DNA from 2 places in the Guptibacillus sedimenti genome. Region 1 is predicted to be linked to the other one. Evidence: riboswitches for the same ligand, from Rfam matches in the RefSeq annotation. Region 1 holds a riboswitch; the other holds the start of a gene.
The links. Region 1 has a riboswitch for thiamine pyrophosphate ahead of thiE (thiamine phosphate synthase). Riboswitches for the same ligand answer to the same signal wherever they lie in the genome.
Positions count from the first base shown of each region.

Region 1 (7,655 bases):
AAATGAAATCAACAAGGAGAGAGACAAAAATGAATGAAACCATTGAAACGATGCTCGCTCATCGATCTATTCGAGCGTTTAAAGATACGCCACTAACAGAAGAACAAATTAATATACTTGTCAAAGCGGCACAGTCTGCGTCAACGTCAAGTTATATTCAGGCATACTCTATTATCGGTGTGAAAGATAGAGAGAAGAAAAAACAATTAGCAGAGCTCGCAGGGGGACAGAGTTACGTTGAAGAGAATGGCCATTTCTTCGTATTCTGTGCCGATTTTAACCGTCATCATGCTACGGCAGAAATGCACGGAACTGATGTTACAGAAACGGTTCAATCTACTGAAAAATTCATGGTAGGGTTAATCGACGCAGCTCTTGCAGCACAAAATGCAAGCGTGGCTGCTGAATCAATGGGTCTTGGAATTTGTTATATTGGTGGTATTCGAAATGATCTAGAAAAAGTAAATGATTTATTGAATCTACCTCAATACGTGATTCCATTGTTCGGTCTTTGCGTAGGATATCCTGATCAGGAACCTGATATTAAACCGCGTTTGCCTCTAGAAAACATTTATCACGTAGATGAATATGAACAAAATGAAAAAGTTTTTAAAGATGAGTTAACCAAATATGATGAAGTAATTTCATCTTATTATACAGATCGAACGGCTGGACAGCGCACAGGTGGTTGGACAGCGATGATGGCTCATAAATTAACGAGTCCTGTTCGAACGTACATGAAAAAGTTTCTGGAAAAGAAAGGTTTTCCTTTAAAATAAAATCAAGGTTATGAAAGGTTGATGATGATGAAAGAAGAAAAATGGTTTATAGGTGTGGATCTTGGAGGCACAACAATCAAGCTTGCTTTCCTTGATTTTTACGGAGAAATTAAAAAGAAATGGGAAATTCCGACGGATAAATCAGAAGCGGGTCGACATATTACGATGCATATTGCAAGAGCAATCGACGATAAAATGGAAGAAATGGAGATAGCCAAAGAGAAATTTGCTGGAATTGGCATGGGGGCTCCAGGGTTCATTGAGATGGAGACAGGCTTTATCTACCATGCTGTTAATATCGGATGGCGGAACTTTCCTTTAAAAGATAAGCTAGAAGTTGAAACAGGATTACCGGTTATTATTGATAATGATGCTAATATTGCTGCACTTGGAGAAATGTGGCGAGGTGCAGGTGATGGTGCTCGTGATTTGCTTTGCGTAACGCTTGGAACTGGAGTAGGCGGTGGCATTATTACAAATGGTACGATTATTCATGGAACGAACGGAATGGCGGGAGAGATTGGACATATTACCTCTGTTCCTGAAGCGGGTGCTTCATGTAACTGTGGTAAAACGGGTTGTCTTGAAACCGTTGCTTCTGCAACTGGTATTGTTCGGATTGCAATGGAAAACCTTACATCTAATCAAGAAAGCATTCTTTATCGTACATATAAGGAGCAGAATCAGCTTACTTCTCGTGACATTTTTGAAGCTGCAGAAGCGGAGGATCCTTACGCTGAAGAAGTAGTTGAAAAAGTTACGTTCTATCTTGGTTTGGCTATTGCTAATTTAGCAAACGCCTTAAATCCATCTAAGATTGTCATTGGAGGTGGCGTTTCTAAAGCGGGGGAAGCTTTGTTGAAACCATTAAAGCATCAATTTGAAAAATATGCTTTACCGAGGGTAAAAGAAGGCGCAGATTTCGCAATTGCTACTCTTGGCAATGATGCTGGTGTTATAGGTGGGGCCTGGCTTGTTAAAACTAAATTAGTTAAATAGTCCTAGTTGTTCGCGTTTATCCCTGTCATGATAGGGGTAAAGAAGAGATCAGTGGAGTCTGATCTCTTCTTTTTTTATGATTATTTTGCACAGACGAAACTTTTTGGACAACTTATTCGTTATTACTAATGGCCGCACAAAATAGAATCAAAAAATTGTTGAAAGAAATACTAAAATAAGGACAAAAGTTAGTTGATTAAATTTCGAAAACATACTATCATAGCGATTATGTATGGTCGTAGAAAGATATGGTAGCTTTTCCTTATATCCAACTAAGGAGGTACTAAGAAAACATGAAAAAGCTACAAAATAAGTATTCGTTTTTTCTAGTCGTAGCATTTTTGCTGTGGTTAAAAACGTATTTGGTGTATGAATTTGCGTTTAACATTGAACCTGAAAATAAAATGGAAGGGTTTATCTTATTGTTAAACCCGATTAGTTCTGTCTTGTTATTCCTCGGTTTTGCATTATTTGCCTCACCTAAGTATCGCAACAGAGTATTGCTGATCATTAATTTTGTCGGGTCATTTATTTTATTTGCAAATGTTGTCTACTATCGAGAATTTACAGACTTTATTACGATACCGCTTCTCTTTCAAACGAATAACATGGGTGAACTTGGTAACAGTATCGCAGAGCTAGTAAGCGGTTATGATTTCTTGTTATTTATAGATATCATTCTTCTCTCAGCTTACCTATTTGTACGTAAAACTAAAACCTACGCAGTCAAGAAAAAAGAAATCGCTATTGTATTTGCGAGTGCCATCGCCCTTTTCGCTATTAACGTCGGCCTTGCTGAAACAGAGCGTCCTCAACTCTTAACTCGGACGTTTGATCGTGAAATGCTTATTAAATATATCGGTACTTACAACTATCATGTTTATGATGCTGTTCTACAATCGAAAGCAAAGGCACAACGAGCATTTGCCGACGGTAGTGAAATTGTTGATATTGAAAACTATGTGAAAGCGAACCATGTTGAACCAAACCCTGAAATGTTCGGTAAAGCAGAAGGCAAAAACATTATTCTCGTCTCTCTAGAGTCCACGCAAAGTTTCGTGATAAACGAAGAGGTTGATGGAAAAGAAATTACCCCTTTCCTTAATGATCTTATTGATGAGAGTTATTATTTCCCTAATTTCTATCATCAAACAGCACAAGGGAAAACTTCTGACTCTGAGTTTATTCTTGAGAATTCTCTTTATGGACTACCGAGCGGTGCGGTGTTCTTTACGCACTCAGGAAATGAATACAATGCGTCTCCAGAAATTTTAAGTGAAAATGGCTACTATAATGCCGTTTTCCATGCCAATAATAAAAGTTTTTGGAATCGTGACGTAATGTATGATGCCCTTAAATATGATAAGTTCTATGATATTAATGACTTTACAGTCACACCCGATAATTCAATCGGATGGGGATTGAAAGATGAATATTTCTTTGATCAATCCATTAAGTATTTAGAAACAATGCCAGAACCTTACTATGCTAAATATATTACCCTTACGAATCATTTCCCTTTCACTCTTGAATCAGAAGATGAATATATTCCAGAGTGGACTTCAGACGATGGTACTGTAAACAGATTTTTCACAACGGTTCGCTATCAGGATGAAGCTGTTAAAAAGTTCTTTGAGCGCATGAAAGAAGAAGGACTATATGAAGATTCAATCTTTGTTATGTATGGGGATCACTATGGTATCTCTGAGAACCATAATAAAGCAATGGGTGAGTTTCTAGGGAAGGAAATCACACCATTTGAATCGACAGAACTACAAAAGGTTCCTCTTATTATCCATATCCCGGGCCAGGAGGGAGAAGTAATGGATCAAGTAGGTGGACAAATTGATTTGAAGCCTACAATCATGCACCTTCTCGGAATTGAAACAAAAGATATGATTAAGTTTGGTAATGATCTGTTTGCAGAAGAACAGGATAATTTCACGATCCTTCGTGATGGAAGTTTCATTACAGAAAATAACCTTTATACGAAAAATGTTTGTTATGATAAGGACACCGGTGAAGAAACGGATAAAGCTGCCTGTGAACCATACATGGAAAAGGCAAAAACAGACCTTGCTTACTCAGATAAAATTGTGTACGGCGATCTGCTTCGTTTCTTAGGAAAGCATGGAGAGCAGCAAGATGCCGAGGTAAAATAAACCACAAGAAAAAAACCACGCTTTTAAAGTGTGGTTTTTTTCTATGCATCTAAACATAGAAGTGGAGATAATAAACATCTTCTTTTGAGAAAAGCTTTATTCACGAAGCATAGGCCACCCTTCTAGTCATATTATTGTAAGAGGGAGATGACTTGTGGGAGGGTGAATGATGAAAATTAGAGTGAAAAGTGGGGACAGCCTTTGGAAATATAGTCGTGTCTTTCAAATACCGCTACGCCTGATTTTAGATAGCAACAATCTTGAAGATCCTGATCAGTTGATGGTTGGAGAACAAATGCAGATCCCTGGTTATGTAACAAAAAGTTATACGATTAAACAAGGAGATACATTATGGAAAATAGCGGGTTGGTATGGTGCACCTTTAGACGGTGTTTTATTGTTAAATGATCAAAATCCATTTTCACTAAAGCCGGGTGATAAAGTGAATATTCCCATTCGTGTCACTTGGTCACTGATAAACCCAAACCAAGCTTATGATTATGGGACGCTTGTGAAGGATATCCGCAAAATCCTTGGTGTCTACCCATTTATTAAAAGAGGTCTAATTGGTGAGACAGTAATGGGAAAACCAATTCCGGAATTAGTGGTAGGAACTGGCGCGAAAAAAGTTCACATGAATGGCTCATTCCACGCAAATGAATGGTTAACGACAACTTTAATCATGAAATTTATCGATGATTATGCACGTGAATTAACAAGTAGCCAGCAGCTTAGCGGTGTCTATCTTCCCCCGCTTTATGAATCCACTTCTTTGTCACTCGTTCCAATGGTCAATCCAGATGGAGTTGATCTTGTCATTAATGGTTTACCTGAAGAGGAACCGTATCGTTCTCTTGCAAATGAGATTAATAATGGGAGTGACCAATTTAGTCGTTGGAAGGCGAACATTCGAGGTGTCGATTTAAATAATCAATACCCGGCCAAATGGGAAGTAGAAGCTGAGCGTAAACCAACAAAGCCATCTCCAAGAAATTACCCGGGAAAAGCCCCACTTACTGAACCGGAAGCAATTGCAATTGCTGATTTAACTAGAAGAAAGAAATTTGACAGAGCGCTAGCATTCCATTCACAGGGTGAAGTGATTTTTTGGGGATTTGAAGGGCTTGAACCCCCTGAGTCGGAAATTCTTGTAACAGAATTTTCTCGCTTAAGTGGCTATGTACCCATTCGGTATGTTGATAGTTTTGCAGGTTACAAGGATTGGTTTATACAGGATTTTAGAAGACCTGGTTTCACTGTTGAAATCGGGAAAGGAGAGAATCCTTTACCAGTTAGCCAATTTAACGATATTTATCAAAATACAATAGGGATCTTTCTGTCTACCCTATACATGTAGTGAGCTTGAACTCTAAGAGCTTTTTTGTCATAATAAAAGTAATTTCATATTTCTGAGACTAGGGGTGCCTTCAAGTTAGGGAAGGCTGAGAAAAAGAAACCGTTATTTCTTTTACCCTTGAACCTGATCTGGTTGATACCAGCGTAGGGAAGTCGGTAGCGGTGTTTTTATACTACCCCCATTCCATACGCGGAATGGGGGTTTTTCACGTTCTAACGTCTTTTATCTCATTTTGTAGAAATGTGAAGTAAGTCATAGCTATGGAGGGAACCAGTCATGAAGCAGTTTCAATTATATGTGATTACAGGAGAGGAATTTCATCCAGATCGAGATTTGGTCGACGTAATGGAGGAAGCCATAAGAGGTGGAGCGGATATCATTCAGCTACGTGATAAAACAAATTCAAAAAAAGTAGTGCTTGAAAAAGCTCTAAAGTTAAAAGCGTTAACAAAAAAATACAGTATACCGTTTATCGTTAATGATCATCTTGATGTCGCTCTAGCTGTTGATGCAGACGGCATTCATTTAGGACAAGATGATTTGCCTTTAGAAACGGCAAGAAAAATCATTGGACCAGGTAAAATAATCGGAATCTCAACTCATCGAATTGAAGAAGCGCGTGCTGCAGAAAAGGGAGGAGCTGATTACATCGGGGCAGGTCCAATTTTTCCTACTAACAGTAAAAGCGACGTGGTAGACCCTGTTACTACTGAATATATCAAGGAAGTGATTTCTGAAATTTCCATTCCATTTGTCGCCATTGGGGGTATAAAACTACACAATGTTTCAGACGTCTTACGTGCGGGGGCGAAACGGATTTGTGTGATCAGCGAAGTAGTAGGAAGTGACGATGTGAAAGGAACATGTGAATCATTTCATCAAGTGATCAAGAGTGAGGTGATCGAGAAGTGAGATTGCAAATAAATGGCGATGAGCACGATCTAGATGTGGTTACGTTGAAGGATGTTGTGAAGCATTTTGGTTTGCAAGAAGGTCTGGTTGTAACAGAGGTAGATGGGACAATAGTTGATCGATCGAACTGGAAAGATATCAATGTACAAGATGGCATGAAAATTGAGCTTGTTCACTTTGTAGGTGGAGGTTGAGTAAATGACTAACAAATTAACAATAGCTGGTAAACAATTATCATCGAGGCTTTTTCTAGGGACAGGAAGATACCCGAATCCATATGTTCAAAACAAGGCGATTGAGGTTTCTGAAGCGGAAGTTTTGACGTTTGCGATTCGAAGAGTGAATCTTTCAGCACCAGACGAAGATGCGATCCTTCAACACATCGAAAAACCATTTCAATATTTACCGAATACTTCAGGTGCTACATCAGCAGAAGAAGCGATTCGAATCGCTCGTTTAGCAAAGGCATCTGGACTAAGTGATTGGATTAAGATCGAAGTGAGCCAAGATGAAAAGATGCTCATTCCTGATCCAATCGAAACTCTAAAAGCAACAGAAATCTTAGCGAACGAAGGGTTTATTGTATTGCCGTACACATCAGATGATCCCGCACTCTGTTATCGATTACAAGAAGCGGGTGCTTCGGCAGTGATGCCAGGTGGGTCTCCCATTGGTACGGGTCTAGGTATTTTAAATCCTTATAATATTGAACGGATTACTGAGAAGCTTACAGTGCCGGTGATCGTAGATGCTGGCCTTGGAAGTGCTGCTGATGTTACACAGGCAATGGAACTCGGCGCAGATGGCGTGCTGTTAAATACAGCGATAGCTAAAGCGAGAAACCCCGTTATGATGGCAGAGGCTGTCAAACATGCGATTCATGCTGGAAGGTTGTCCTATAGCGCAGGTAGAATTTCTAAAAAGAAGTATGCGACGGCTAGTAGTCCGATACAAAGCTAAGAAAGGGGGGGGCGATATGGCTAGAATCACGATTATTGGTGGTGGAGTGATCGGTTTATCCATTGCATTTGAATGTCAAAGAAGAGGACATAACGTTACTGTGGTCGAAGCGCAGCAATGTGGTGGACAGGCTTCTGGTGCAGCAGCAGGAATGCTTGCTCCGTATTCTGAAATTGAAGAAGACCCTGACGATTTTTTCCGACTATGCCAAAAGAGCTTGCAGATTTTTCCTGAATGGCAAGAAGAGGTCAAACATCATTCGGATATTGATTTTGAGTACAATGAAAGCGGTAGTTTGTATTGTATCTATCATGAAGCCGACCTTCTTTCTCTTGAAACAAAACAGGCATGGCAAAGAAAGTTTAACGTTGAATCGACGATTTTAAGTGCTGAAGAAGTAAGGGTTAAAGAACCAGGGCTCTCTAGAGATGTTGTTGCCGCTTTATGGTGTCCTGAAGAGTCTCATATTTATGCCCCTGGCTATGT
Region 1 is NZ_JAQQWV010000001.1:1,466,728-1,474,382, forward strand. Features, by position in the region: gene PQ578_RS07200 (YqgQ family protein) at 1-37, shown strand, start outside; gene nfsA (oxygen-insensitive NADPH nitroreductase) at 30-779, shown strand; gene PQ578_RS07210 (ROK family glucokinase) at 801-1,778, shown strand; gene PQ578_RS07215 (LTA synthase family protein) at 2,072-3,940, shown strand; gene PQ578_RS07220 (M14 family metallopeptidase) at 4,110-5,297, shown strand; TPP riboswitch at 5,348-5,464, shown strand; gene thiE (thiamine phosphate synthase) at 5,574-6,209, shown strand; gene thiS (sulfur carrier protein ThiS) at 6,206-6,403, shown strand; gene PQ578_RS07235 (thiazole synthase) at 6,408-7,169, shown strand; gene thiO (glycine oxidase ThiO) at 7,186-7,655, shown strand, end outside.

Region 2 (7,655 bases), on a different contig from region 1:
TTCCACATCGTATGCAACACACTCACCCTTTCCGATTCTTTTCACTTAGTTTCTCACAAGAATAAAAAATCATAATAGAAAAAAATGGTGGAGAGAAATGCAGTCAGGTAGCAAAAAAACCTCCAGTGGAGGTTTTTTAAGAAGTAACGTATTGTCCGCCATTAATGTGGATAGTTTGACCAGTCATATAGGAAGAATCATCCGATCCAAGAAGGACGTAAGCCGCAGCTAATTCCTCGGGCTGACCCGGTCTTCCCATTGGTGTATTCGTTCCAAAGTTCTTTACTTTTTCAGCAGAAAACGTTGAAGGAATGAGCGGTGTCCAAATGGGACCAGGTGCAACGCTGTTCACCCTTATTCCTTTACCTACAAGTGATTTTGCGAGGCTTCTCGTGAATGTTGTAATCGCTCCTTTTGTACTAGAATAGTCAATGAGCTGTTCATTTCCCTCATAAGCCGTAACGGAAGAGGTGTTAATAATCGCACTGCCTTTCTTAAGGTGAGGAAGAGCTGCTTTCGTTAAGTAAAACATTGAAAAGACGTTCGTTCGAAAAGTCTTTTCAAGTTGCTCGGCTGTAATTTCTTCAATGCTCTGCTTAGGGTGCTGTTCAGCTGCATTGTTAATTAAAATATCCAATTGTCCGAAGTGATCAATCACCTGTTTGATGACGCTTATCGCAAAGAGTTCATCTCCAATGTCCCCAGGTAATAACAAGCACTGTGTACCTTCATCTTCTATTTGTTTCTTCGTATTCTGTGCATCTTCATGTTCGTCCAGGTAGACGATGGCTACATGAGCACCTTCCTTTGCATAAGCGATTGCAGCTGCTTCGCCAATTCCGCTATCTCCTCCAGTAATGAGGGCAACTTTACTTGTTAATTTTCCAGAACCCTTGTAGTCTTGGTCCTCTGTAAGGGGGAGGGGATTCATTTGTTTTTCAGATCCAGGTTGGTGATTTTGATGCTGGGCAGGTTGTCCTTCAGTTTGTCTAAAATCCGGTCGCATGTTAGCACTCCTTTTCCTTTGTCCTTATGTAAGAGTTTACCAATAAATATCTTTTCTAAACCTAATGTGGGAGAAGTAATGATGACCTTTCCATTACATGATAAAATGAAGCATACTTAAATGTAGTTTGTGAGGCGAAAGGCATGAATGTTGATTTAAAAGAATCGGAATTTAAAGAACAGCTCGCTTCGTTTTTAGAAGAGAGTCAGCCCCAAATTGTTGAAAAATGGTTGGAGGGGGCAAAAATTTCTCCTGATGATCCTTACTATGAAGAAATCATAAAAAATGGAAAGCGCACGGTTGAACTGATTTCACGCTATATTCGAGTGCAGGATGAAAATTGGATCATCACGCTAACGAAAAAAATTGCTAATGAACGCATTGAGGCAAATGTTAATATAGGCGAATTTATTGCGAATATTAACTTCGGTCGATCTGTTGTGCTCTCAGTTCTACATGAGTCATCTTTTAACAGAAATGAATTGTCTCAAGGACTGCAAATCATAAATAATTACTTTAACGCTTATTCTTATCATTCGGTTACGGAATATACGAAGTTGAAAGATCATATTATCCAGGATAAAAATAAATTTATTCAAGAAATGCACAGCGATCGGTTAACCATTCTTGGCCAACTTGGGGCGAGTTTTGCCCATGAGTTTCGTAATCCCTTAACTTCAATTAAAGGGTTTCTGAAACTAATTGAAGATGAGTGTGAAGCGAATCATCCCTCAGGAAAGCATTATTTTGAAATTCTTAACAGTGAAATGAAGAGTCTTGAAGAAAAGGTAAGTCAATTTCTCTTTTTATCGAAAATGCGCGGAATCGATGATCACCCTCTATCTTTAAACTTGAGTGGTTTATTACGATACACAATCGACATTCTTTATCCACGTCTTCTTGAATCAAATATAGAAGTCGATACCGACATTTCGGCCGATATTCCGTTATTTGGCGTGGAAGAGCAAATTAAACAGGTCGTTCTTAATATCATGATTAATTCCATTGAAGAGTTAAATGAAAACATCATCGAGAAACGAAAAATAAAGGTGAAGGCAAAAGAAAATCACGGAAGAATCACGGTAGAAATTTCGAATAATGGACGTCAAATACCATCGCATCTTGTGGAAAGCATCTTTCAACCGTTTATTAGCACGAAGAGGCTTGGAACAGGACTAGGGCTCTCGGTTTGCAAACAAATTATTGAAAAGCATGAGGGTGTCATATCTGTTACGTCCAATCCTGAACAAACAACTTTCGTCATCGAGCTTCCAGTGATGGTTGACAAAGGTGTCAAAGAAGAGTAGGTTAATAGTATCAAATGATTACATGTAAAGCTTTTATATATCCACTAGGGGAGTCATTTTAATGACTGAGACAGGTGTGCCTGGACCCTTTGAACCTGATCTGGTTAACGCCAGCGGAGGAAAGTGGAGACGGATGCCACCGCAGCCGCTCCATTTCTGGAGCGGCTTTTTGACGTAGAAAAAACGTTGAAAGTGAGTTGCTTCAGAAATGACGGATCAACGGTATTCAAGCTCCTTTCCTCTTCATCAGGTGGATGAAAAGCGGAGAGGAGTTTTTTATGTCATTTACGAAACAGTTAAGAGAAGAAGCGGCACCGATTTTTGAGGCGATTTTCAACCATCCATTTGTGAGAGGGATCGCTGAAGGAAAGTTAGAGAAGGAACAATTAGTACACTACGTAAAGCAGGATTTTGAGTATTTGAATACGTTTGTAAGAATCTATGGCATTGCGTTATCAAAGTGTGAAGATCGAGAAGAAATGGCACTTTTCAATGAGCAAATATCTTTCGTCCTTCATAGTGAGATTCATCCACATAACAATCTATGTCGCGCCGCTGAGGTTTCTTATGAAGAGCTACAAGGCTATCCACTTGCGCCGACTGCACACCATTATACGAGACATATGCTTGATGCCGCCCATTCCGGAACACTAGGTGAAATTATTGCAGCGCTACTGCCATGTCCCTGGACTTATCTTGAGATCGGTCAGCGATTAATGGAAGAGGTAAATCCTAAAGAAGATCATCCTTTTTATGATTGGATCACGTTTTACGGAGAGAAATCAATGGAAACTGTTACCGATCAACTTAGAGGGATATTGGACGGCTGGGCTGAAACGGCACCAGAACGAGAGTTAGAGCGAATCAAAGACTATTTCATGCTTAGCTGTCAGTTGGAATATGGTTTTTGGGAAATGGCTTATCAAGTGGAAGAGTGGCCAGTAGCGATACAAAAAGGTGAGCGCGTATGAAACGATTAAAGCTTTCAGATATTTTAATAACAATTGTGATTGCCCTGGTGTTTGGTATTATTTATAAACTGTGGGGACCGGTTTACACCATTTTAAAACCTTTTGGACTACATATTGGGGACGTCATTTACGGTATGTGGTTCATTGCGGGAACAGTTGCGATTCTTCTTTTACGTAAGCCAGGAGTCGCTTTACTAGCAGAAACTGCTGCTGCATCTGGGGAGTTTCTCGTTGGGTCAGAATACGGTTTATCTGTTCTTCTATATGGAATCGTACAAGGACTAGGAACGGAATTAATGTTTGCTTTATTTGGTTACAAACGATACACCGCTTTTGTTGCAGCACTTGGAGGAATTGCTGCAGCGGTAGGTTCATTAGTCATGGATGCTGCCTATGGCTATGTGATGGATCTCGCGCTTTGGAATTTACTTCTTCTTATCGGTGCCCGTTTGTTAGGTGGCTTTTTGATAGCCGGAATTCTTGCTTATTTTCTTGTTGAGGCTTTAGAGAAAACCGGCGTCACAACCTTAATTAGACCTGCAAGCGATGAGGATTACAAGGCGTTGGATCAGTAAGGGGTGGTAACATGAAAGTTGGCGTATCAAATCTTCGTGTAAAATACGCAGGAGCAAAAACGTTATTGTTTAACAACTTGTCACTTCAAGTTAAAGAGGGAGAAAAAGTCTTATTTCTTGGACCGAGTGGTTGTGGCAAGTCGACACTGTTACAAATTTTATCTGGATTAATTCCGAATGCCGTTCCAGTTCCGATGAAAGCAGATCAAGTGAAAACCCCTGAGTCTTCGGGCGTCGTCTTTCAAGATCCAGATTCTCAATTTTGCATGCCTTATGTAGATGAAGAGATGGCTTTCGTTCTTGAGAATCGAGCAGTACCTCAACCTGAAATGAAGAAGTTGATTCGTCTCTATCTTAATAAAGTGGGTCTTTACTTTTCTGACCCACATGTTGAAATAAGCTCTCTTTCTCAAGGGATGAAACAGCGTCTCGCCATCGCCTCTATGCTTGCTCTTGAACCAGATGTTATCTTTTTAGATGAACCAACAGCATTGCTCGATCCTGAAGGAACAACGGAAGTATGGAATACGATAAAACAAATCAATGAAAAACAAACGATGATCATCGTGGAACATAAAATTGATGAAGTGATTCACTTTGTTGATCGAATTGTGCTATTTGATTCAGAAGGAAAGAAGATTGCTGATGCCGATCCTAAAAGTGTGTTTTCATTTTATAAGCCTAAACTAAGAGAATACGGCATCTGGTACCCGGGCGTTTGGGATGAACATAGGAAAGAAAAGAATCTTCCAGCCCCTTATGTAAAAGGACAGCAGCTGATGTTCATCCATCAGCTACAAGGCTACCGAGGAAAAACGCCAAAAATTGAAGTATCAGATGCAATCGCTCATGAAGGCGAATGGATTGTGGTTACAGGTAAAAATGGAGCTGGGAAGAGTTCATTTCTGTTAAGTTTGATGAATGTCATGAAAACAACAGGTACGAAAAGCGTAAGAGGGCAATTAAAAACAATCAAGGCATCGCGAGAGCAGCTTGCTTTTGTTTTTCAAAATCCGGAATTTCAGTTTATTACAAATTCCGTATATGACGAGCTAGCTTACTCACTTGAAATGATGGACGACAGGAACGTAGCAAAAAAAGTAAAGAACTGGCTCGAGGCTTATGATTTACATCACGTTCAAAACCTTCATCCTTATCAGCTTTCTACCGGTCAAAAGAGACGGCTAAGCGTGGGGACGGCATTGTTTGGGGATCAACCTGTTTTGTTGTTAGATGAACCAACGTTTGGACAGGATGCCAGCAATACATTTAAGCTTCTAGCTTTATTTGAACAATTAAGGTCTAAGGGTATGCTAATTATAATGGTTACGCATGATGAGATGGTTGTGCAAAACTACGCTACGAGAGAGTGGGTCATACATGAGGGAAAGCTGATCGAAGATAGGGAGTTAGAACGTCGGGAAGAGGAGGAACGTCATGCAGTGGACTCTACAATATGAAGAAACCTGGCTTCATCGCTTAAACCCTGCCTTTAAATTGGTTTTCTTTCTTTCATTATTTCTCACTCTCTTGTTTGTTCATAATCCGAATGTGATGAGCAATTTAACCTTTGTACCGTTTATTCTAGTTTTGTTTGCAACAGGACATCGAAGGATCGTAATAGCGCTATTGCTTATCCCGTTTTTATTATTGTTTTTCTCTAGTGCATCGAGCATGATGTTTTTTGGGCAAGGATCCACAACATGGTGGAGATGGGGAATAATTCACATTACGGAAGAAAGCTTTTTTCGAGGGCTACACATTGGATTTCGAGCGTTAAACTTCGCTCTATTAGGTCTGTTATTTGCGCTTACGACGCGACCTGTCTTTCTATTTTATTCTCTCATTCAACAGCTTAAAGTGCCGCCAAGATTTGCTTATAGTTTTATGGCAGCTGTGCGAATTCTTCCCGTTATGGTGGAGGAGTTCCAGCAGCTTAGGGCCGCTTTATTAATTCGAGGAGTGAAAAAGAAAAAAGGGTTGCGACGCGTCACGCAATCCATTATGCTCTACGCTGTCCCGCTTCTTTCACAAAGCATTCGTAGAGCTCATCGGATTGCTGTTGCGATGGAAGCAAAGCAGTTTAATAATAAAGAGAGAACGTATTATTACAAACAGAATTTTTCCAAAGTCGACATTTATTTTGTTCTCTATATCATAGCGGGCTTTTGTCTATCATATTGGATTGGTTATACGTTCCCATACTTTGAGATAACAGATGTTCGAAATTAAGAAACCGGCTAGTTAAACTAGCCGGTTTCTTCGTGTTTTAAAGCCTTATAAATGATCGGTGTCTTTTGAATATTGATGTTTACCGCCTTCACGGTTTTCTTCTTTTAACCTGTTTTTTAACATTCGTTTCGCGTTTTTATCAACAGGTTTTTTGTTGTTATCTTTTGTTGATGACAATTCAAGTCCTCCCTTGCTGTCAGGATGGCCATGCACATTTATAGAGTACACGATAATGCGACATCCTATGTAAAAGGAAGCTACTTATTTAGGAAAAATAAAGCAAGCGTACCTGGACCGGAGTGAGAACCGATCGTTGCGCCTACTTCATGAATGACAAAGCGTTCGCTACCATATGTTTCTTGAATCGCACTTTTTAACTTTTCGGCACTTTCAAGATCGTCACCGTGAGAGATACCAATTAATTGGGATTGTAGATTGACGCCACGTTCTTGCATAATCTCGACCATCCGCTTTGTCACTTTGTTTTTTCCACGTATCTTTTCAATAGGGATAAGCTTTCCATCATCGACATGAAGCACTGGTTTGATTTTTAACATTCCACCAAAGAAGGCAGATGCTTTACTTACTCGACCGCCACGCTGAAGAAATTCGAGATCATCTACTGTGAAAATGTGCTCCATATGCGTTAAATAGTCGCTGTGCAAGCTCTCAGAAATTTGCTCAAATGATTTTCCGTTCTCAGCAAGCTCTGCAGCATGAATCGCCATAAGGCCATAACCAAGTGACGCTGCTTTTGAGTCAATCACTTCCATTTGAACGTTGGGGAATTCTTCCTGCACTTCATTTTTTATAAAAGCAGCAGATTGATACGTTCCAGAGATACCCGATGATAGAGCGATATAAATGAATGGCTGACCTTTTTTGGCATATTTCATAAACGTTTCTTTTATTCTTGCTGGAGGAATTTGCGAGGTTTTAGCCATTGTTCCTTCACGTAACAGTTTGTACAATTCTTTCGCCTGAATTTCTTCTCGGTCGTAATATTCTTCCTCGCCAATGATAACCATTAAAGGCATAATTTCAATTTGGTGCTTTTTTACAAGATCCTCTGGTAAATCTGAGGCACTATCTGTAATGATTTGAACGTTCATATTGGACCATCGTCCCTTCATCAATTATTAAGTACGTATGTAGATTGAAGCTTGTTTTCTTAAAGTTTATCCCCTAGTCCATTGGAAATCAATCCTATTAAAGAAGTTGAATAGAAAACAGTTGACGTAGTTGAAATTGTTTGTTTAGATAAACATGGCTAAGTCGAAGGGTTAGTTTGTAACCAAACGATGAACGACAAAGTGTTTGAGTGGAAGAAAGGTTATGTGAGAACTCAATAAAAATTCTGTAAACGAGTTAAAGCTCTGTTTCAAAAAGAAGGTGCTATGTTTGGAAGAAGTAAAAAAAATTATTGTCATTCTCTTAGGTGCGATTCTCGGGGCTGTGTCTCTTAACTTGTTTCTAATTCCTGCAAATGTGTATGCGAGCGGGTTTACAGGGATCGCGCAGCTCATTTCAAGCGTACTAAGTGATTATACACCTATTACGATCT
Region 2 is NZ_JAQQWV010000002.1:767,577-775,231, forward strand. Features, by position in the region: gene ku (non-homologous end joining protein Ku) at 1-8, opposite strand, end outside; gene PQ578_RS12275 (SDR family oxidoreductase) at 137-1,006, opposite strand; gene PQ578_RS12280 (histidine kinase N-terminal domain-containing protein) at 1,150-2,313, shown strand; TPP riboswitch at 2,350-2,452, shown strand; gene tenA (thiaminase II) at 2,592-3,284, shown strand; gene PQ578_RS12290 (ECF transporter S component) at 3,281-3,859, shown strand; gene PQ578_RS12295 (ABC transporter ATP-binding protein) at 3,871-5,319, shown strand; gene PQ578_RS12300 (energy-coupling factor transporter transmembrane component T family protein) at 5,297-6,091, shown strand; gene PQ578_RS12305 (DUF3941 domain-containing protein) at 6,137-6,268, opposite strand; gene PQ578_RS12310 (DegV family protein) at 6,349-7,203, opposite strand; gene PQ578_RS12315 (YitT family protein) at 7,493-7,655, shown strand, end outside.
Region 2: linked by a shared signal. The riboswitch ahead of tenA (thiaminase II) and the one ahead of thiE (thiamine phosphate synthase) in region 1 are both predicted to bind thiamine pyrophosphate.